Regions from separate parts of the Kitasatospora sp. NBC_01560 genome, predicted to be linked through region 2. Evidence: predicted binding sites of a transcription regulator. Region 2 holds the regulator's gene; the other holds the start of a gene.
What was found. The regulator HspR, encoded in region 2, represses chaperone genes until heat shock. The targets are predictions, from matches to a motif close to TTGAGNNNNNNNNNCTCAA.

Region 1: a site for HspR is predicted at 1,320-1,338, ahead of lon (endopeptidase La). Genes of this name have one in related genera too.

The regions. Positions count from the first base shown of each region.
Region 1 covers NZ_CP109364.1:5,908,351-5,919,002, reverse strand. Annotated here, with positions in the region: gene lon (endopeptidase La) at 1-1,297, opposite strand, end outside; gene OH807_RS25860 (rhomboid-like protein) at 1,481-2,302, opposite strand; gene OH807_RS25855 (response regulator transcription factor) at 2,865-3,602, shown strand; gene OH807_RS25850 (sensor histidine kinase) at 3,713-4,843, shown strand; gene OH807_RS25845 (multifunctional oxoglutarate decarboxylase/oxoglutarate dehydrogenase thiamine pyrophosphate-binding subunit/dihydrolipoyllysine-residue succinyltransferase subunit) at 5,172-8,921, shown strand; gene OH807_RS25840 (protein kinase domain-containing protein) at 9,367-10,652, shown strand, end outside.
Region 2 covers NZ_CP109364.1:5,007,624-5,018,275, forward strand. Annotated here, with positions in the region: gene OH807_RS21860 (LysR family transcriptional regulator) at 1-126, opposite strand, end outside; gene OH807_RS21865 (TDT family transporter) at 197-1,297, shown strand; gene OH807_RS21870 (LuxR C-terminal-related transcriptional regulator) at 2,005-2,997, shown strand; gene OH807_RS21875 (LuxR family transcriptional regulator) at 2,987-3,919, shown strand; gene OH807_RS21880 (LuxR family transcriptional regulator) at 3,912-4,913, shown strand; gene OH807_RS21885 (hypothetical protein) at 4,939-5,565, opposite strand; gene OH807_RS21890 (hypothetical protein) at 6,045-6,197, shown strand; gene OH807_RS21895 (helix-turn-helix domain-containing protein) at 6,228-7,343, opposite strand; gene OH807_RS21900 (heat shock protein transcriptional repressor HspR) at 7,494-8,006, opposite strand; gene dnaJ (molecular chaperone DnaJ) at 8,014-9,171, opposite strand; gene grpE (nucleotide exchange factor GrpE) at 9,292-9,915, opposite strand; gene dnaK (molecular chaperone DnaK) at 9,912-10,652, opposite strand, start outside.

The DNA of each region.
Region 1 (10,652 bases), 900 kb from region 2:
TCTCGTCCAGCAGGACGACCGGGTTCATCGAGCCGGCCTCCTTGATGGCGCGGACCAGGCGGCCGGGCAGCGCGCCGACGTAGGTGCGCCGGTGGCCGCGGATCTCCGCCTCGTCCCGCACGCCGCCGAGCGCGACCCGGACGAACTTGCGGCCCATGGCGCGGGCCACCGACTCGCCCAGCGAGGTCTTGCCGACCCCGGGCGGGCCGACCAGCGCCAGCACCGCGCCGCCCCGGCGTCCGCCGACCAGGCCGAGGCCCTGGTCGGCCCGGCGCTTGCGCACCGCGAGGTACTCGACGATGCGCTCCTTCACGTCGGCCAGGCCGGCGTGGTCGGCGTCCAGGACGGCGCGGGCGCCGGCGATGTCGTAGGCGTCCTCGGTGCGCTCGCTCCACGGGAGCTCCAGCACGGTGTCCAGCCAGGTGCGGATCCAGGAGCCCTCGGGCGACTGGTCGCTCGCGCGCTCCAGCTTGTCGACCTCCTTGAGCGCGGCCTCGCGGACCTTCTCGGGCAGGTCGGCGGCCTCGACCCGGGCGCGGTAGTCGCCCTCCTCGTCGGCCGGGTCGCCGTTCAGCTCGGCCAGCTCCTTGCGGACGGCCTCCAGCTGGCGGCGGAGCAGGAACTCCTTCTGCTGCTTGGCGACGCCCTCCTCGACGTCCTTGCGGATGGTGTCGTTGACCTCCTCCTCGGCGAGGTGGTCGCGCAGCAGGCCGAGGGCGTACTCCAGCCGGGCCACCTGGTCGGCCTCCAGCAGCACCTTGAGCTTCTGCTCGGCGGTGGCGAAGGACGCGTAGCCGATGTTGTCGGCCAGCTCGCCGACGCCCTCGATCTGGGCCACCCGGTCGACGATCTGCCAGGCGCCGCGCCTGCGCAGCCACTGGGTGGAGAGCGCCTTGTACTCCTTGACCAGCTCGGCGGCGCGCCCCGCCACCGGGGTGCCGACCGAGGACTCCCGGAACGGCGTGGTCTCCACCCAGAGCGCGGCCCCGGGCCCGGTGGTGCCGACGCCGATCCGGACCCGGCGCACGGCGCGGACCAGCGCGGCCGGCTCCCCGTCGGCCAGCCGGCCGACCTGCTCGACGGTGGCGAGGGTGCCGGCCGCCGCGTACGAGCCGTCCACCCGCGGGACCAGCAGGACCTGGGGCTTGCCGGTGCCGCCGGCCGCCGCCCGGGCGGCCTCGACCGCGGCCCGCACCTCGGTGTCCTTCAGGTCCAGCGGGACGACCATGCCCGGGAGCACGACCTCGTCGTCGAGCGGCAGCACGGGCAGGGTGAGCGGTGTGGACGTCGATGCCATGATCTCTCCCCAGTCAGTGAAGTTGAGTTGACCTGACTAAGGTTTGGCAACAGCCGATTGTTCCCCCGGATCTGTTCGCCGTGAGCGAACAGGGAAGGGCCCGGACGGCACCGGAGGGCACCGTCAAAAACACCTGGGGCGGGTCAGCGTCCGAGAGAGCCGGTCAGCGACCGAGGGGGCGGGTCACGGCCGGTCGAGCACGGCCGCGCCGCGGGAGGCCGGGGCGGCGGCGACCGCGGAGGCCGCGGGTGACGGGGCCGGCGCGGCCGGGCCGGGCCGGTGCGGGCGGCGGTCCACGTCCCGCCGCAGCCGGCGCCAGAGCGCCACACCCACCAGCAGGGCCACCGGGTGGCCGATGCCGGTCACCAGGTCCTGGTCGCTCGCGTACTGCTCGGCCAGCAGCGCACCCGCCGCACCCAGCGCCAGCAGCCGCCCGCGCAGCGGGAGCAGCCCGGCCAGCGCACCGAGGCTGGCCAGCACGCCGTAACTGACACCGATGTCGAGGTAGTCCATCGCCTCCGGCTCCACCCGCCCGGTCTCCACGCCGATGACGACCACCGACTGGGAGAGCAGCGTGGCGGTGATGTGCCCGGCCGCGAAGACGGCGGCCGCCCGGCCCGGCCCCACCCGGCGCTCCAGCGGGGCGACGGTGAAGGCGAAGGCCCACAGGTAGGGCATCCAGATCGTCCCGGCCACCCAGAAGCCGCTGAACAGCAGCGCACGCAGCGGGTGGTGCAACAGGTTGTGGCCGTCCGAGCTGGACGCCTCCTGGAGGCGGAGCACCAGGCCCGGGTCGGCCAGCTTGGCGAAGGTGGTGGTCGCGCAGACCACGGCGAGGTACCCGAGCGCGAAGGGGTTGCGCCGCGGCGTCGGCAGCCGGCCGAGCAGCCACTCGGCCACCCCGGTCCGCAGCCCGTGGCGCAGCATCGCGTACGGCGGTCCGGCGCCCGGCCGCACACCGGGACGCGTCCCGTTCCGCCCAGCACCCTTCAGCAGCCCCGCCATGCCGCCTCCGCTCCAGACCCGCAGCAACCGGCTCCCGTCCGGTGCCCAAGGTACCGGCGCGCGCCGGAATTCCCACCCCCGCGAATCTTGTCGTGCCCACGGTACGTTGCGGTCCTGGGAGCCCGCTGGGAAATCCCCGTGAACATCTACAAATCGATCGACCCCCCGGAACCGCCGCCTTGGTCCAGACCTTCCCTCTGTTTACGCACGAGTAGCGCCCCTGACCGGCGGCTCGGCGTCAACTGGAGTGCATACGTACCGTTACGGAGTGAAAAATCGCCGGGTAAGGTAGCGGCCCGTGCCCACTCCCGAGTGGGTCCGGGGGCGGCCCGAAAGCCCGCCCGCGGGCCGGAAACGTCCGGTCCACCTGCCGGGAGGCAGCCGCGGTCCGTACGCTGCGAAGTGTGCGGGAACGGTGGGCGGTCCACACCTGCCCTCCGGTCCACGCACGCGCTACGGGACGGCGGACCCGGCACAAGTCCACGACGGAACAAGACTACGAGCGGAGCCCCGCCATCCCCACAGGTGGCCGGCCCGCAGCCCTGGGGGCGGTGGCGTGACCGTGACAGAAATTCAGCAGGACAACCAGAACAGCGGCGGCACGGTGAGCAGCCAGCGCAGAGTGCTGGTGGTGGAGGACGAGCCGACGATCGCCGAGTCGATCGCGGCCCGGCTGGGCGCGGAGGGCTTCAAGGTCGCCGTGGCTCACGACGGCCCGGGTGCCGTCGACGGCTTCCACACGTGGCAGCCCGACCTGGTCGTGCTCGACATCATGCTGCCCGGATTCGACGGCCTCGAAGTGTGCCGCCGGATCCAGGCCCAGCGCCCGGTACCGGTGCTGATGCTGACGGCGCGCGACGACGAGACGGACCTGCTGGTCGGCCTCGGCGTCGGTGCCGACGACTACATGACCAAGCCCTTCTCCATGCGCGAACTGGCGGCACGGGTCAACGTGCTGCTGCGCCGGGTCGAGCGCGCCCAGCAGGCCGCCCGCACCCCCGCACTCGGCTCGCTGCGCTTCGGCGAGCTGGAGATCGACCACGTGCAGCGCCGGGTCCGGCTGGCCTCGGGCGACGTCCACCTGACGCCGACCGAGTTCGACCTGCTCGCCTGCCTGGCCGCCCAGCCGCGCGCGGTCCTCACCCGCGAACAGCTGCTGGCGGAGGTGTGGGACTGGACGGATGCCTCCGGCACCCGCACCGTCGACAGCCACGTCAAGGCACTGCGCCGCAAGATCGGCGCCAGCTGGATCCGCACCGTGCACGGTGTCGGCTACGCGCTGGAGGCCCCGCTCTCCTAGCGGCGCCTCGGGCGACGGGCCTCCGGGGGGCCCGTGTCCCGAACCGCCGTGACCGCGCGGGCGTCACAGCACGTGCGGGGATCACAGCACGCGGGGGATCAAGGGGAGCAATGACCTTTCCACAGCAACGCAACGGGGACGCCGGCAGCACCCGGCGGCCCACCCTGGCCGCCCGCGCCGCCCACCGGGTCTGGGCCGACATCCGGCCGCTCGACCCGGTCCGCTCCATCAAGGGCAAACTCGCCCTGCTGGTGATCGTCTCGGTCTTCCTGGCCACCGGCATGGTCGTGGTGGCGATCCGGTCCGAGACGCAGATCCGGATCATCATGGTCTTCTCCATGATCGCCTCACTGCTCTTCATGCAGTTCCTCGCGCACGGGCTGACCGCCCCGCTGCGCGACATGACCGCCGCCGCCCGCGCGATGGCCTCCGGCGACTACAGCCGCCGGGTCGAGGTGAACTCGCGCGACGAGATCGGCGAGCTGGCGGCCACCTTCAACCAGATGGCGGCCGATCTGGAGGCCGCCGACCGGCACCGCCGCGAGCTGGTCGCCAACGTCTCGCACGAGCTCCGCACGCCCATCGCGGCGCTGCGCGCCGTGCTGGAGAACGTGGTCGACGGCGTGGTCCAGCCGAACCCGGCCACCCTGGGTGCCGCGCTGGAGCAGACCGAGCGGCTCGGCCGGCTGGTCACCCACCTGCTCGACCTCTCCAAGATCGACGACGGCGTGGTCGACCTGGACGCCCGCCCCTTCGAGGTGCGCGAGTTCCTGGACGGCGTGCTGCGCGGGGTCACCGTGGACGGCGCGACCGCCGGCGGGGCGTTCTCCCGGCGCGGGGACGTCCGGCTGGCCCTGGAGGTCAGCCCGGCCGGCCTGACCGGCGTGGCGGACCCGGAGCGGCTCCACCAGGTGGTCGCCAACCTGGTCGACAACGCCTGCAAGCACTCCCCGCCCAACGGCACCGTCACGGTCCGCGCCCGGCCCGGGGACGGCCCCGGCACGCTGCTGCTGGAGGTCGAGGACGAGGGCCCGGGCATCCCGCCGGCCGACCGCAGCCGGGTCTTCGAGCGGTTCAGCCGCAGTGGCACCGCCACCGCCCAGGGGCCCGGCTCCGACGGCGGGACCGGCCTGGGGCTGGCCATCGCCCGGTGGGCGGTGGACCTGCACGGCGGTCGGATCGAGGTGGCCGAGGCGGCCCGCGGCTGCCGGATCGAGGTACGGCTGCCCGGCCCGCGCTAGGGTCCGTCCGGGGACGACGGACTCCGGGGCGCCCGGTGTTCGGACGTTCGGACGGACTTCGCCCCCATGTCACAGAACCGACACAGACGCATACGGATCTTCCTGTGACGTTTTGTCCGGTTCGGTCCAGATATTGGCGTCGATCAGGCGTGATCGGTTCCCATCCCCTGCGGCTTTCTAACGCACATTTTCAGCCAAACTGCAGGTCAGGACTGTGATCTGGGCGACGCCTGAGCCCTGGGGACTGCGCGATCACTGGTCAGGGGCGTAGCCTTAATCCCCGCTGTCCAAACATCCCAAAAGGAAGCGGAAGAGGGCGGTTGCCGCCGTGTCGCCACAGTCCCAAGAAACCCCCAACAGCTCGGCAAGCTCCACTGGCTTCGGCCCCAATGAGTGGCTCGTCGACGAGATCTACCAGCAGTACCTCCAGGACCCGAACTCGGTCGACCGAGCCTGGTGGGACTTTTTCGCCGACTACAAGCCCGGTACCGAGGTGACCCCAGTGACCCAGGCCGCGACCCAGGTCGGCCCCACGCCGACCCCCGTTGCCGCCCCCGCGCCCGCCGCTGCCGCTCCTGCCGCAGCCCCCGCCGCACCGGCCGCGCCCGCGCCCGCTGCTGCGGCCCCGGCGCCCGCACCGCTCGCCGCAGCCCCCGCCGCGCCCCCGGCCCCGAAGGCCGCCGCCGCTCCGGCGCCGGCCGCTCCGGCCGAGGCCGGCCCCGAGCTGATCCAGCTCCGCGGCCCGTCCAAGGCCGTGGCGACCAACATGGACGCCTCGCTGGAGGTGCCGACGGCGACCTCCGTGCGCGCCGTGCCGGCCAAGCTGTTGATCGACAACCGCATCGTCATCAACAACCACCTGCAGCGCGCCCGCGGTGGCAAGGTCTCCTTCACCCACCTGATCGGTTACGCCCTGGTCCAGGCCATCAAGGCCTCGCCGGGAATGAACCACAGCTACCAGGTGAAGGACGGCAAGTCGTACCTGGTCAAGCCCGAGCACGTGAACCTGGGCCTGGCCATCGACCTGGTGAAGCCCAACGGCGACCGCCAGCTCGTCGTCGCGGCCATCAAGAAGGCCGAGACGCTCGACTTCTTCGGCTTCTGGCAGGCCTACGAGGACATCGTCCGCCGGGCCCGCGCCAACAAGCTGACCATGGACGACTTCACCGGCGTCACGGTCTCGCTGACCAACCCCGGCGGCATCGGCACCGTGCACTCCGTGCCGCGCCTGATGCAGAACCAGGGCACCATCGTCGGCGTCGGCGCCATGGAGTACCCGGCCGAGTTCCAGGGCTCCGCCCCGGAGACCCTGTCCCGCCTGGGCGTCTCCAAGATCATGACGCTGACCTCGACCTACGACCACCGCGTCATCCAGGGCGCGGCGTCGGGCGAGTTCCTGCGCGCGATCCACCGGCTGCTGCTGGGCGAGAACGGCTTCTACGACGAGATCTTCGAGTCGCTGCGGATCCCGTACGAGCCGGTCCGCTGGGCCACCGACGTCGCCACCACGCACGACGACGAGGTCAACAAGACCGCGCGCGTCATCGAGCTGATCCACTCCTACCGGGTCCGCGGCCACCTCATGGCCGACACCGACCCGCTGGAGTACAAGCAGCGCAAGCACCCCGACCTGGACGTCACCACCCACGGCCTCACCCTGTGGGACCTGGAGCGCGAGTTCGCGGTCGGCGGCTTCGGCGGCCAGCGGATGATGAAGCTCCGCGACATCCTCGGCCTGCTGCGCAACACGTACTGCCGCACCGTCGGCATCGAGTACATGCACATCCAGGACCCGACGCAGCGCAAGTGGCTGCAGGAGCGCCTGGAGAAGCCGTACACCAAGCCGGAGCGCGAGGAGCAGCTGCGCATCCTGCGCCGGCTGAACTCGGCCGAGGCGTTCGAGACCTTCCTGCAGACCAAGTACGTCGGGCAGAAGCGCTTCTCGCTGGAGGGCGGCGAGTCCCTCATCCCGCTGCTGGACGCGACCATCGACTCGGCGGCCGAGCACCGCCTGGACGAGGCCGTCATCGGCATGGCCCACCGCGGCCGCCTCAACGTGCTGGCCAACATCGTCGGCAAGCCGTACGGCAAGATCTTCGGCGAGTTCGAGGGCAACCTCGACCCGAAGTCCATGCACGGCTCCGGCGACGTGAAGTACCACCTCGGCTCCGAGGGCACCTTCACCGGCCTGGACGGCGAGACCATCAAGGTCTCGCTCGCCGCGAACCCCTCCCACCTGGAGGCCGTGGACCCGGTCGTCGAGGGCATCGCCCGCGCCAAGCAGGACATCCTGGACCAGGGCGGCACGACCTTCCCGGTGCTGCCGATCCAGATCCACGGCGACGCGGCCTTCGCCGGCCAGGGCGTCGTCGCGGAGACCCTGAACATGTCGCAGCTGCGCGGCTACCGCACCGGCGGCACCGTGCACGTCGTGGTGAACAACCAGGTCGGCTTCACGGCCGCCCCGGCGTCCTCGCGCTCCTCGATGTACTGCACCGACGTGGCCCGGATGATCGAGGCCCCGATCTTCCACGTGAACGGCGACGACCCGGAGGCCGTGGTCCGCGTCGCGCGGCTCGCCTTCGAGTTCCGCCAGGCGTTCCACAAGGACGTCGTGATCGACCTCATCTGCTACCGCCGCCGCGGTCACAACGAGGCCGACAACCCGTCGTTCACCCAGCCGCTGATGTACGACCTGATCGACAAGAAGCGCTCGGTGCGCAAGCTGTACACCGAGGGCCTGATCGGTCGCGGCGACATCACCATGGAAGAGGCGGAGCAGGCGCTCCAGGACTTCCAGGGCCAGCTGGAGAAGGTCTTCGCCGAGGTCCGCGACGCCGCCCAGACACCGGCCCCGGCCGCCAACGGCAAGCCGCAGGCCGACTTCCCGGTCAACATCCAGACCGGCATCTCCCAGGAGATGGTCAAGCGGATCGCCGCCTCGCAGGTCAACCTGCCGGACTGGCTGACCGTCCACCCGCGCCTGCTGCCGCAGCTGCAGCGCCGGGCCGCCTCGGTCGAGGACAACACCATCGACTGGGCGATGGGCGAGACCCTCGCCATCGGCTCGCTGCTGATGGAGGGCCACCCCGTCCGCCTGGCCGGCCAGGACAGCCGCCGCGGCACCTTCGGCCAGCGCCACGCGGTGCTGATCGACCGGGTCTCCGGCGAGGACTACACCCCGCTGCTGTACCTGACCGAGGACCAGGCCCGCTACACCGTGTACGACAGCCTGCTGTCCGAGTACGCGGCGATGGGCTTCGAGTACGGCTACTCGCTGACCCGGCCGAACTCGCTGGTCATGTGGGAGGCGCAGTTCGGCGACTTCGTCAACGGCGCCCAGACCGTGGTGGACGAGTACATCGCCTCCGCCGAGCAGAAGTGGGGCCAGCACTCCGGCGTCACCCTGCTGCTGCCGCACGGCTACGAGGGCCAGGGCCCGGACCACTCGTCCGCCCGCCCGGAGCGCTTCCTCCAGCTCTGCGCGCAGAACAACATGACGGTCGCCATGCCGACCCTGCCGTCGAACTACTTCCACCTGCTGCGCTGGCAGGCGCACAACCCGCACCACAAGCCGCTCGTCGTCTTCACCCCGAAGTCGATGCTGCGTCTGAAGGCCGCGGCGAGTGCCACCGAGGAGTTCACCTCCGGCTCGTTCCGCCCGGTCATCGGTGACAACACCGTCGACCCGGCGAACGTCCGCAAGGTGGTCATCACGGCGGGCAAGTTCTACTACGACGTCGAGGCGGCCCGTACCGAGCGCGGGGTCACCGACACCGCGATCGTCCGGGTCGAGCGGCTCTACCCGCTGCCGGTGGCCGAGCTCCAGGAGGAGCTGGCCAAGTACGGCGACAACGTCCAGTTCGTCTGGGCGCAGGAGGAGCCGGCCAACCAGGGTGCCTGGCCGTTCATCGCGATGAACCTGGTCGACCACCTGCAGGTCGTCATCGGCCGCAGCGCCAACGGCTCGCGGCTGCGCCGCGTCGCCCGCCCGGCCTCCTCGGCCCCCGCGGTCGGCTCGGCCAAGCGCCACGCTGCCGAGCAGCGCGCGCTGCTGGAGGAGATCTACACGATCTGACCGCCGCGCACGCGTCGACAGGGCGAGGGCCCGCCCCCGGTGTCACCACCGGGGGCGGGCCCTCCGCCGTTTCACGGCCGGGGCGGGCCGGACGCCCGGAGCGTCCGGTGGTACTCCCGCACGGAGTCGGCCACCTCGCGGCTGCGCATGCCGAACCTTCGGAGCCGACACGCGCTCCCCTTCCGGCGGCGATCCGGGCAACTCCGTGACGCATCGGCCGTGTTGTCGGGTTCCACCAATCCCGGAACGGCATCTGCCGGATCGCCCGCCCGCTTCACGGCGCCGCCATGCCAAGGTCGCAGCTCTGCAACCAAAACCGGGCCGACCTGCAGGACCACCTGACGGATCGATAGGTTATGCCTCGCCAGACCGCCGCCCGGGAGCCCGTCACCGCCCCCGCGCCGGCCGGACGACGACCTCACCGCTCTCCCAGGGGGACCACCGCATGACCGCCGACACACCACGGGACGCCGCCTCCTCGCCGCTCCCGCCGGTCTTCCAGCCGCTGCATCCGGACGACCCGCGGGAGGTCGGCGGCTACCGGCTGTTCGCCCGGCTCGGCGCCGGCGGCATGGGCCGGGTCTACCTGTCGTACACCCCGGGCGGCCGGCCGGTGGCCCTCAAGGTGGTCCGCCCGGAGTTCGCCGAGGACGGCGAGTTCCGCCGCAGGTTCGCCCAGGAGGTCACCAACGCCCAGCGGATCCACGGGCTCTACACCGCCCAGGTGATCGACTCCGGCCTGGACACCGAGGCCCCGTGGCTGGTCACCGCCTACGTCCCGGGCCCGTCGCTGCAGCAGGTGGTGCGGGAGAACGGCGCCCTGCCGGTGCGCACCGTCCTGCTGCTGATGGGCGGCATCGCCGAGGCGCTGCAGGCGATCCACAGCGTCGAGGTGGTGCACCGCGACCTCAAGCCGGCCAACGTGCTGGTGGCCGGCGACGGCCCGCGCGTGATCGACTTCGGCATCGCCCGGGCCGCCGACGCCACCGCGCTGACCGGCACCGGCTACCGGATCGGCTCGCCCGCCTTCATGTCCCCCGAGCAGGCCCAGGGCCGCGCCGTCACCCCGGCGACCGACGTCTTCGCGCTCGGCGCGCTGGCCGCCTACGTGGCCGGCGGCACCGCGCCGTTCGGCGACGGCCCGGACACCGCCGTGCTCTACCGGGTGGTGCACGAGCAGCCCGAGCTGGAGGCCGTCCCCGCCGACCTGCGCGAGCTCGTCCTGCGCTGCCTGGCCAAGTCCCCCGAGGACCGGCCGAAGCCCGCCGAGATCATCGAGATCGCCCGCAACCACCCGTCGGTCGGCGGTCAGCTGCGGTTCACCGAGGACTGGCTGCCCCGGCAGGTCAACACCGAGATCACCCGCCGCTCGGACCTGCCGCGGACCCCGCCGACCCCGCTGCCGGCCGCGCCCGCCACCGCGCCGGCCGCCCCGGCCACGCCCCCGAGCGGCCCGCCCACCGTTCCGCCGCCGCCCCTCGCGCAGCCGACCCACCCGGCCACCGCACCCTCCTTCGGCGCGCCCGACCTCGGCACCCCCCGGCCGCAGCCGGTCACCCCGCCGCCCGGCTTCGCCCCGCCGCCGATCGGCGCGTACGGCGCCCCGCAGCCCGGCCACGAGGCCCCGACCGGGCCGGTGCTGCCCTCGCCGCCGACCGTGCAGCTGCGCCAGGAGCCGCCGTCCTACGACACCCCGCCGCCCGGCCCGGTGGTGACGGACGCCCCTGCGGC
Region 2 (10,652 bases):
CCGGGCGCTCGCGGTCGGCTGGCTCACCCCCAGCTCGGCCGCCGCCCGGCCGACACTGCCCAGCCGGGCCACCGCGAGCAGCAGTTCCAGCGCGCCGAGTTCGGGGACGTGCGGAGAGAGAGCCATAGGCCCAGGCTATGTCCTCATAGAGCGTCCGGCGCTACCGGCACCGGCCCGCCGGCGGCACGGTGGAGGCATGGCCACCCTCACCAGCGTCCGACCGCTCACCCGCACCGCCCGCTTCGACCTCGCCCAGCTGGGACCCAACTGGTACGCGGCGGTCATGGGCACCGCGATCGTCGGCAACGGCGCCGCCGCCCTGCCCGTCCGGCTGCCCGGGCTGACCGGGTTCGGCGAGCTGATGTGGGGCCTCGCCACGGTCGCGCTGCTGGTGCTCGTCGCCGCCCGGCTGGTCCACCTCACCCGGCACCGCGCCGTCGCCCGCGGCCACCTGCTGGACAACCCGGCCACCGCCGTCTTCTACGGCTGTCCGCCGATGGCCCTGCTCTCGGTCGGCTTCGGCACCCTGGTGCTCGGCTCCCGGGTGATCGGCACCGGCCCCGCCGTCGCCCTGGACGCGGTGCTCTGGAGCGTCGGCACCCTCTACGGCCTCGCGGTCGCCGCCGGCATCCCGTACCTGATGATCACCCGGCACCGGGTCTCCCCGCTGGAGGCCAACCCGACCTGGCTGCTGCCGGTGGTCGCCCCGCTGGTCGCCGCCGCCACCGGCCCCGTCCTGGTGCCGCACCTGCCGGCCGGCACCCCGCAGCAGGCCATGCTGTACGGCTGCTGGGCCCTGTTCGGCGTCGGCCTGTCGGCCACCCTCGCCCTGCTGCCGGTGGTGCTCACCGGCCTGGTCCACAGCAAGCTGCCCGTCCTGGCGCTCACCCCCGCGCTCTTCCTGGTGCTCGGCCCGCTCGGCCAGTCCACCACCGCCGTCCACCAGCTCGCCGACGCCGCCCGCCCCGTCGTCCCGCGGCTCGCCCCCGCCGTGCTCGCCTTCGCGGAGCTGTACGGCGTCGCGGTGCTCGGCGTCGCGATGCTCTGGCTCGCCGTCGCCGTCACCGCCAACCTGCGGGCCCGCCGGGCCGGGATGACCTTCGCGATGACCTGGTGGGCCTGTACCTTCCCGGTCGGCACCTGCGTCACCGGCGCCGCCGCACTCGCCCGGCACACCGGATTCGCCGGCTTCACCGTGCTGGCCGCCGGGCTCCTCGTCCTGCTGGTCGCCGCCTGGACCGTCGCCGCCTGGGGCACCCTGGCCGGCCTGGCCGGCGGCCGGCTGCTGGCGCGCTGACCCTCCTCCCGGCGGAGATCGTGCCCGTTCGGGCAGGTTCGCGGGCGGACCACCCGGCCCCCTGCCGGGGCCCGTTCCGCGACCGAATGACCGGACGGCCGGACTCCGCGGTCACCCCGGTCTGACCAGCGCCTTTGTCGGCCGCCGGACCGTCCGCGCACCGACCGTGCCGGCCGCCCGGTGCAGGTTCCTGCAATTGCGGGAACATGCACTCGGGCGGCACTTGTTCACCGGGCGTCACACTGTGAGGGTGGGGATACGCCAGGTCGCCGGGCAACCGCAGCCCGATGACGGCGACTTGCTCTTCAGAACTGGATGCGTCCGGCATGTCCGTGCCTGCATATCGGGGGGAAGAGCGCCGGCCGGGACGCCATGTGTGGTGATGGCCCCCGGGACCGGATCCGGCGAGGCGTTGCTGCTCCGCCTCGCCGGAAGCGCCTTGACCTTGGCGTGGCACCGGCGGCCCCCGGGCCTCCCGGCGTGCGACGGCACCCGGGACCTGGGGGTCCGCCGGTTTCGCAGTACCGTGATCGCGTTCGGCGCGCGGGACTGGGATCATGATCGGCAAGCGGGCGGACCGGCACGGCGGACACGGTGCTCCCCGCGGGAGCCACCGACCCGTCCCGCCCCGGCCGCCGGGAGCCCACCCCCCGTCCGCACCCGAAGCACAGGCGTATCCGAGACCCATCCGGCAGGGAGTGTTCGAGGTGACCGCGGACCCGACGGCCGCTCCGGGCAGCACCGGACAGCCCGGCGAGCCCGACGAGGAGGCCCGCCGGCTCTACCTGGCCATCCTCGCGGTCGGCGGCCGGATCCCCACCGCGGACGTCCCCGAGCGGGACCGGACGGCGCTGCAACGGCTGGTCGCCACCGGCCTGCTGATGCCCAACGCCATGGACGCCTGCTACATCGCCGTCAGCCCGCGCGCGGTCAGCGACCGGCTCGGCGCCGAACTGCGCAGCGAGGCCACCCGGTTGCTCGTCCGGGCGGAGAACCTCCCCGGCGCCCTCGACACGCTCACCCGCGCCTACGACGCGATGCCCCGCCAGCCCGACCGCTCCGGCGGCGCCGTCTACATCGAGGGCCACGTCCACATCCGCCACCGGATCTCCCAGCTCGTCTCCGACTGCCGCACCGAGGTCCTCACCGCGCAGCCCGGCCACCGCCCCGCCGACGCCCTGAAGATCGCCCTGCTCCAGGACGTCCAACTGCTCCAGCGCGGCTGCACGCTGCGCACCATCTACCAGCCCGTCGCCGTCTCCGAACCCGCCGCCCGCTCCTACGCCGCCGAGGTCACCCGGCGCGGCTCGCTGATCCGCACCCTGGACGAGCCCTTCCAGCGCCTGTTCGTCTTCGACCGCTCCGTCGCCGTCATCTCCGCCGCGGACGACCACAGCGCCGCCGCGTTCATCACCGACCAGGCCACGATCGGCTACCTGGTCAACGCCTTCGAACGCGACTGGGTCCGGGCCGAGGCCACCGACTGGATCACCGCCCCGGGCCGCGGCCCCGCCGGGGACGCCCCCGACCGGGTCGGCCGCCTGCTCTCCCGCGGCCTCACCCAGCGCGCCGTCGCCACCCGGCTGGGCCTGAGCGAACGCACCGTCGCCGCCCACATCTCCCGCCTGCGCGAACGCTACGGCGCCCAGACGCTGTTCCAGCTCGGCTGGCTGATGAGAGGCGGCCGGGATGACCGATGAGTGCCGCCCCGCCGAGCGCGCCCTCTACCTGGCGGCCCTCGCCGAGGGCGGCCGGATCGCCACGGCCGCCCTCGGCCCGGACGACGCGCCCGCCCTCGCCGGACTGCTGGAGCACGGCCTGCTCGCCCCCGCCGCCGACGGCTACGCGGCCGTCGACCCGCGCTCGGCCGGCGACCGGCTCGGCGCCGAACTGCGCAGCGAGGCCACCCGCCTGCTCGTCCGGGCCGAGCGCCTCCCGGCCGCCCTGGACGACCTGACCCGCGCCTACGACGAGGCCCGCCGCCCGTCCGGCACCACCGGCGAGGCCACCCGCACCCTCGGCCGGGAGGCCATCCGGCAGCGGATCTCCGACCTGCTCGCCGGCTGTCAGGACGAACTCCTCGCCGCCCGGCCGGGGCCGCGCCGGGAAGCCACCATGGAACTGGCCCTGCGCCAGGACCTCCCGCTCCTGCGGAGCGGCCGCCGGATCCGCACCCTCTACCAGCCCGAGGCCCGCCGCCGGCCCGCCGTGATCGCGTACGCCGGCACCGTCACCCGGCACGGCGCGCAGATCCGGGTCCTCGACGAACCGTTCGACCGCATGATCGTCGTCGACCGGGAGGTGGCGATCGTCTCCGCGGCGGAGGACCACGGCGCCGCCGCGTTCATCACCGACCGGGCCACCGTCGCGCAGCTGGTCGCCGTCTTCGAGCGCGACTGGGCCCGCGCCGAAGTGACCGACTGGTCCGCCACCGCCCCCCACCCCACCACCCTGCGGGTCGGCCAGCTGCTCCGTCAGGGCCTCACCCAGCGCACCATCGCCGGCCGCCTCCACCTCAGCGAGCGCAGCGTCGCCGCCCACATCGCCCGCCTCCGCGGCCGTCACGGTGCCCAGACCCTGTTCCAGCTGGGCTGGCAGATGCGGGGTGGCGGCGATGGTTGAGCCCCGGACGCCGTCGGAGCTGCTGGCGGCGGCGCTGCCGGACGCTGCCGCCCGGGAGTTGTACCTCGCGGTGCTCCGCGAGGGCGGCCGGATCCGGTTGGCCGAGGTCGCGCCGGGGGACGCGGCGGCGCTGCAACGGCTGGTCGAACTCGGCTTTCTGGTGCCGCAGTTGATCGACGCGTCGTACAGTGCGGTGGATCCGCGGTCGGTGGTGGAGCGGATCGGCGCGGACATCCGGCTGATGAGTGCGCGGCTCCTGGTGGAGGCCGAGCAACTGCCCGGGCTGCTGGACGACCTCACCCGGGCCTACGACACCGCGCCGCGGCGGTCGGAGGGGCCCTCCGGCGTCCGGTACCTCGCGGACATGGCGCAGATCCGGCACGAGATCGAGCGGCTGTCCCAGGCGTACCGGGCGGAGGGCCTGACCGCGCAGCCCGGCGGTGCCCGGCCGCCCGAGCTGCTCCCCGACTCGCTCGACCGGGCCCGCCGCTACCTCGAACGCGGCGGCGCCATGCGGACCCTCTACGAACCGGCGGCCCGCTGGGACGGTCCGACGGTGGAGTACGCGGCCGAGGCCACCCGGCTCGGCAGCACGATCCGGGTGCTGGCGGTGCCGTTCAGGCGCATGCTGATCTTCGACCGCACCGTCGCCGTCATCCCCGCGGCGGCGGACAACAGCAGCGCCGCCCTCGTCGAGGACCCCGCGACGGTCGCGTTCCTGGTGGACGTCTTCGAGCAGCACTGGCAGCAGGCGGAGGGTGTGAACTGGGCTGCCCTGCTGACCGGTTCGGCGGAGTCGTCGGTGCACGAGCAGGTCGGCCGGCTGCTGGCGCAGGGCCTCACCCAGCGGGTCGTCGCCGGCCGGCTGGGGCTGAGCGAGCGGACGGTGGCCGGACACATCGCGCGGCTGCGCGAACTGTACGACGCGGACACGTTGTTCCAGCTGGGCTGGCAGATGCGGGGCATCCGGCCGGGGGAGTGGTCAGATGCGTGAGCTGCCGGTGCGCGGGGTGAGGTGGTCAGCCGGTGGCGGCGTTGCTCGGCCAGTAGCCGGTCGGGCCGACGGCCGGGGGCTGCTGGCGGGGGACGGTGAACTGCTCGCCGGGCGCCGTCCAGAAGCCCTCCCGGAGGGAGAGCGCCATGCCGGCCCAGTCGAGGGCGGTCTCCACGGTGTGGTGGAGGGCCTCCTGCGACCAGGTGTCGTCGAAGACCAGCGGCAGGACGGGGGCGACCTGCTCGATGGTGGCGATGAGCGGGTTGTGCGTGATGGCCTCGTCCACCAGCAGGACGATCGGCTTGCGCAGGGCCGACGCCCAGCCCAGCTCCAGGCTCACCCCGGCCGACAGCGGCGCACCGACGTAGGCGAAGACCAGGTCGGCGGACTGCAGTGCGCGGAAGTCCGACGGCACCCGCGGCTCGGGGGCGCGGCCGGCGACGGTCCAGGCGTCGCTGTGGTGCGCGCTGTACACGGCGGCGCCGCTGCGCAGGAGCGTGGTGCGCAGCGTCGTCAGCCGCGTCCGGCTGGCGAGGGTCACCACACTGTCGGCCGGTCCGGTCAGCCGCATCAGCGGTGCGGCCAGGAACACTCGTGCACGCCGGCCCTCGGGGGCCTGGTTGTCATGGTGACGCAGGTAGGGCTCACTCATTGTCGACTCCGGGAGATCGGCCGACCGGGTTGTGCCAGATCCCAGCGGGCAGGACGAGTTCGGAAATCAGGCGATCTCGTTCGGATCGCGGTCGAATGGACATGTCCATGTCTATTTGTTGCTTTTCGTTGCGGCCCCGACTCGGGGGACGTGCCGAGGCTGGACTGATCGTCGCTGCCATTGCGACGGGACGTCCACCGTTGCGAGGTGTCATCTGACTGCCAGGCAGGCAGATGACACACCCGAACCGGTGTCCGATGCGGCACAATCTGATGAGCGCGCTGCGTGCTGCGAAACAGGGGGAAGGTCGTTCCGCGGACCTTCACGGCATCTGGCGTGTGGGGCTCTGTCCCGCTTCCGTAAGATGCGTGTCCGTGGCGACGCCGACGAATGGCGCTCGGCACCTGTCGGTGCGACGCCGTCGGCCGGTCGGTTCTTTTATTGGTGAAGTCAGAAAGAGGAGCGTTGTCATGTTGAAGGTGCGCCGCCTCGTTGTCGCAGCTCTGTTTCTGGGTGCCGCCCTGGTGACGGGTGCCGGAACTGCCAACGCGGACAGCTACTGGGGCCTCAGCTCCCCGGTGGAGGGTACTTCCGTGGTCACCCAGCTCTCGGACAGCTACTGGGGCAAGTGATCGGGAGCGACCTGCCCGCGATGCGGCGGGTCAGGGCAGGTCGGTCTCGGCAAGCACTCTCCCGGCGCCCCCGGCCCCGGCCTCCAGCTGGGCCAGTTTCCAGCCCAGCTGGAACAGGGTGTCGACGCCGTACTCCTCGCGCATTTCGGCGATGTGCCGGGCGAGCGTCCGCTCGCTCAGGCCGAGCCGGCGCGCGATCGTCCGGTGCCCGATGCCCTGGAGCATCATCCGGATGATCTGCTGGCGCATGCTCGACACCACCTGCGGCGGGATCTCCCGGGCGCCGGTGAACGGGATCGAGCGGTCCCACATGCTGTCGAAGAGCTGGACGATGTAGCTGATGACGGCTTCGTCACGGATGAACGCCGCCCGCGCCTCGCGGTCCTCGTCGCTGACGGGTATGACCGCCACCTTGCGGTCCATCACGATGACCCGGGTGAAGGGCTCGTCCAGGGTGCGGACCTGGCAGCCCTCCTGGGTGACCGAGGAGACGTACTCCACCGTGGGCGCCGAGTAGCGCGCGCTGGGCTGGTAGATGGTGCGCATGGTGCCGCCGCGCTGCACGAACCGCATGTCGCGCTCGATCGCGACCTTGATCGCCTCGGCCCGTCGCCCGCCGCCCGGCTGGGCCGTGAGCATCTCCTTCTCGCAGTCCTCCAGGAGCAGCGCGAGCTGGCGGTTGATGGCCGCCCCGGTTTCGATGTACTCGATTGCGCCCCCGCCGCTCGCATGTCCCGCGTACGAGTAATAGGCGCGTCCCAGGCTTTGCAGCGACGCCGATATTGTCATGGATCGCGCAAGAAGTTCGACGGCCCGGGTCTGCAGTTCACTGCTCAACGAATCCGCGAGTTGCCGGGGATCACCGGCAATCATTCCGCCGGGGGATTCCACGTCCGGCACCAGCAGTCCGAGATTCTGCAATTCGCGGACCAGCCGGCCGTCGTGCAGGTCCGGAAGGAGACCCGGCGCGCTCAGGCGGCCGCCGGCCTGCAGAATTCGCATGTACAGGGAGTGGGCTTCCGGCGACAGCTCGACCGGCATCCCGGACGGATCGTCCGCCGCTGGGACCGGATCCGGTTCGGCGGCGGGCATCGTCGTCTCCTTGCCATGGGCGAAACGGATCTTCGATGGCAGCGGTGTCGCCATCGTTGTGCCGGAGCCGGGCTCCCCCGTGGAGCGGCGTCCTGCCGGTCGGTTCACCTTACGACCACTGAGGGGGAACTCTCTCACCAACGCCGAGCCGCCGGCACCCCCCGGCCAGGGGGAACCGGCGGCTCGGGCGTCCACCGTGCCTGGTCAGCGCCTGGGGCGCCAGACCACCAGCGCGCTGGACTGGGCCGGGGCCTGGTACGGGACCAGGTCGCGGCGGTAGGAGGCGTGGACGGCGGCCTCGCGCTGCCGGAGAGCGGCGGCGGCGCCTTCGAGGGAGTCGACCAGTTCGGTGATCCGGGCCTGGAGCGCGGTGACCTGGTTGTCCAGCTCGATGATCCGCTTGATGCCGGCGAGGTTGATGCCCTCGTCCTGGGAGAGGCGCTGGACCTCGCGCAGCTGCTGGATGTCCCGGGCCGAGTAGCGCCGGCCGCGGCCGGCGGTGCGGTCGGGGCAGACCAGGCCGAGCCGGTCGTACTGGCGCAGGGTCTGCGGGTGCAGGCCGGAGAGCTCGGCGGCGACCGAGATCACGTAGACCGGGGTGTCCTCGGTGAGGACGTACTGCGGGGGCGGTGCGGCGCGGCGGGCGCGCGGGGCGCTGCCGGGCAGGCCCTCGCCGAGCGGGGCGCCGGCGGGGCCGATCGTGCCGTCGGGTGTCATCTGGTCGTCACGCTCCCTTCGCCGCCTTGAAGAGGGCGGCTCGTGGGTCGTCGGAGGCGGTGGCCTCGCGGTACTGCTCCAGGGCCTCCAGCGCGTCGCCGGTGACGTGCTGGGGCACCACGACCTCCACGGTGACCAGGAGGTCGCCGCGGGTGCCGTCCTTGCGGGTGGCGCCCTTGCCGCGGGCCCGCAGGGTGAGGCCGTTGGCGCTGCCGGGCGGCAGCTTGAGCTTCACCGACGGGCCGCCCAGCGTCGGTACCTCGATGGTGCCGCCGAGGGCGGCCTCGGGGAAGGTGACGGGCACGGTCACGGTGAGGTTGTCGGCCTTGCGCCCGAAGACGGGGTGCGGGTCGACGTGCACGGTGACGTAGAGGTCGCCCGGCTGGCCGCCGCGCTCGCCCTGGGCGCCCTTGCCCTTGAGCCGGATGCGCTGGGCGTCCTGGACGCCGGCGGGGATCCGGACCTGCATGGTGCGGGCGGAGCTGGCCCGGCCGCTGCCGTGGCAGTCGGTGCACGGGTCGTCGACGATCATGCCGCGGCCGCGGCAGTCCCGGCAGGGCTCGGAGAGCGCGAAGGCGCCCTGGCCACGGCTGACGGTGCCGGCGCCGACGCAGGTCGGGCAGACCCGGGGGGTGGTGCCGGCCTTGGCGCCGGTGCCGCTGCAGGTGCGGCAGGGGGCCTGGCTGGTCATCCGGAGCGGGACGGTCGCGCCGTCGACGGCCTCCTCGAAGGAGAGCGTCACCTCGGTCTCGACGTCGGCGCCGCGCCGGGGCTGGGGCTGGCGGCCGCCGCGGTTGAACAGGCCGCCGAAGACGTCGCCGATCCCCCCGCCGTTGCCGCCGCCGGTGCCCTGGCTGCCGTTGAAGAGGTCGCCGAAGTCGAAGCTGTAGCCGTTGGCGCCGGGGCCGCCGGAGCGGAAACCGCCGTTGGCGAAGAGGGTGCGCGCCTCGTCGTACTCCTTGCGGCGCTTCTCGTCCGAGAGGACGTCATAGGCCTCGGAGATGTCCTTGAAGCGGTCCTCGGCCTTGGTGTCGCCCTTGTTCGCATCGGGGTGGAACTCGCGCGCCAGCTTGCGGTAGGTCTTCTTGATCTCGGTGGCGGAGGCGTCCTTGGGCACGCCGAGGACCTTGTAGTAGTCCTTCTCCACGTAGTCCTTGCCGCTCATGGCTGCCGCCACCTCCCGGGGTCAACAGTTACGGGTCCACATGCTGTGGCGTCAACGGATACGGCACTGCGGAGCCGGCCGTCGTACTGGACGACGTACGACTCCGCAGTGCACGGGTGTTCAGCTCTCCGAGCCACCGTCGGCCTTGTCGGCGCCGGCGTCCGTCGACTTCTCGGCGGCGTCGGGCGCGGCGGTGGTCTGGGTGCCCGGCTGGGGCTCCGCGACCGCGACCATCGCCGGGCGGATGATCCGCTCGCCGATCCGGTAGCCGGGCTGGAGGATCTGGACACAGGTGTCCTCGGTGACGTCCGAGGAGTAGCTGTGCATCAGTGCCTCGTGCATGGTCGGGTCGAAGGGCTCGCCCTCCTTGCCGAACTGCTGGAGGCCCAGCTTGGCCACCACCGTCTCCAGCGACTCGGCGACGGACTTGAAGCCGCCCGTCACCTCGCCGTGGTCGCGGGCCCGGCCGATGTCGTCCAGCACCGGGATCAGCGACTCCAGGATGTTGGAGATCGCGATCTCACGGACCGTCAGCCGGTCCCGCTCGACCCGCTTGCGGTAGTTCTGGTACTCGGCCTGGAGGCGCTGGAGGTCGGCCGTCCGCTCGGCCAGCTCGCGCTTGGCCGAGGCGAGGTCGTCCCCGCCGGCGGCACCGGCGGCGGCTGCCTCCTCGGCGGCCTTGACCACGGCCTCTTCGGCGGCGGAGTCGTCGCCGGGCTCAGCACCCTGCGGCTTCTCCGTCATGCCGCACCGCCCTTGGGCTTCTCGTCGTCCACGATCTCGGCGTCGACGACGTCGTCGTCCTTGGCACCGGCGGCGTCACCGGCCGGGGCGGCACCCGCGGCGTCGGCGTTGGCGTAGAGCGCCTGGCCGAGCTTCTGGGCGGTGGTGGAGACCTTCTCCGAGGCCTCGCGGATGGCCGCGATGTCCTCGCCCTTCAGGGCCTCCTTGAGCTCGCCGATGGAGGTCTCGACCTCGGTCTTGACGTCGGCCGGGAGCTTGTCCGCGTTGTCCGCGATGAACTTCTCGGTCGAGTAGACGAGCTGCTCGGCCTGGTTGCGGGTCTCGACCGACTCGCGGCGCTTGTGGTCCTCCTCCGCGTACTGCTCGGCCTCGCGCATCATGCGCTCGATGTCGTCCTTCGGCAGCGCGGAGCCGCCGGTGACGGTCATCTTCTGCTCCTTGCCGGTGCCGAGGTCCTTCGCGCCGACGTGCATGATGCCGTTGGCGTCGATGTCGAAGGTGACCTCGATCTGGGGCAGGCCGCGGGGGGCCGGCGGGAGACCGGTCAGCTCGAACATGCCGAGCTTCTTGTTGTACGCCGCGATCTCGCGCTCGCCCTGGTAGACCTGGATCTGCACGGACGGCTGGTTGTCCTCGGCCGTGGTGAAGATCTCGGAGCGCTTGGTCGGGATCGTGGTGTTGCGCTCGATCAGCTTGGTCATGATGCCGCCCTTGGTCTCGATGCCGAGGGACAGCGG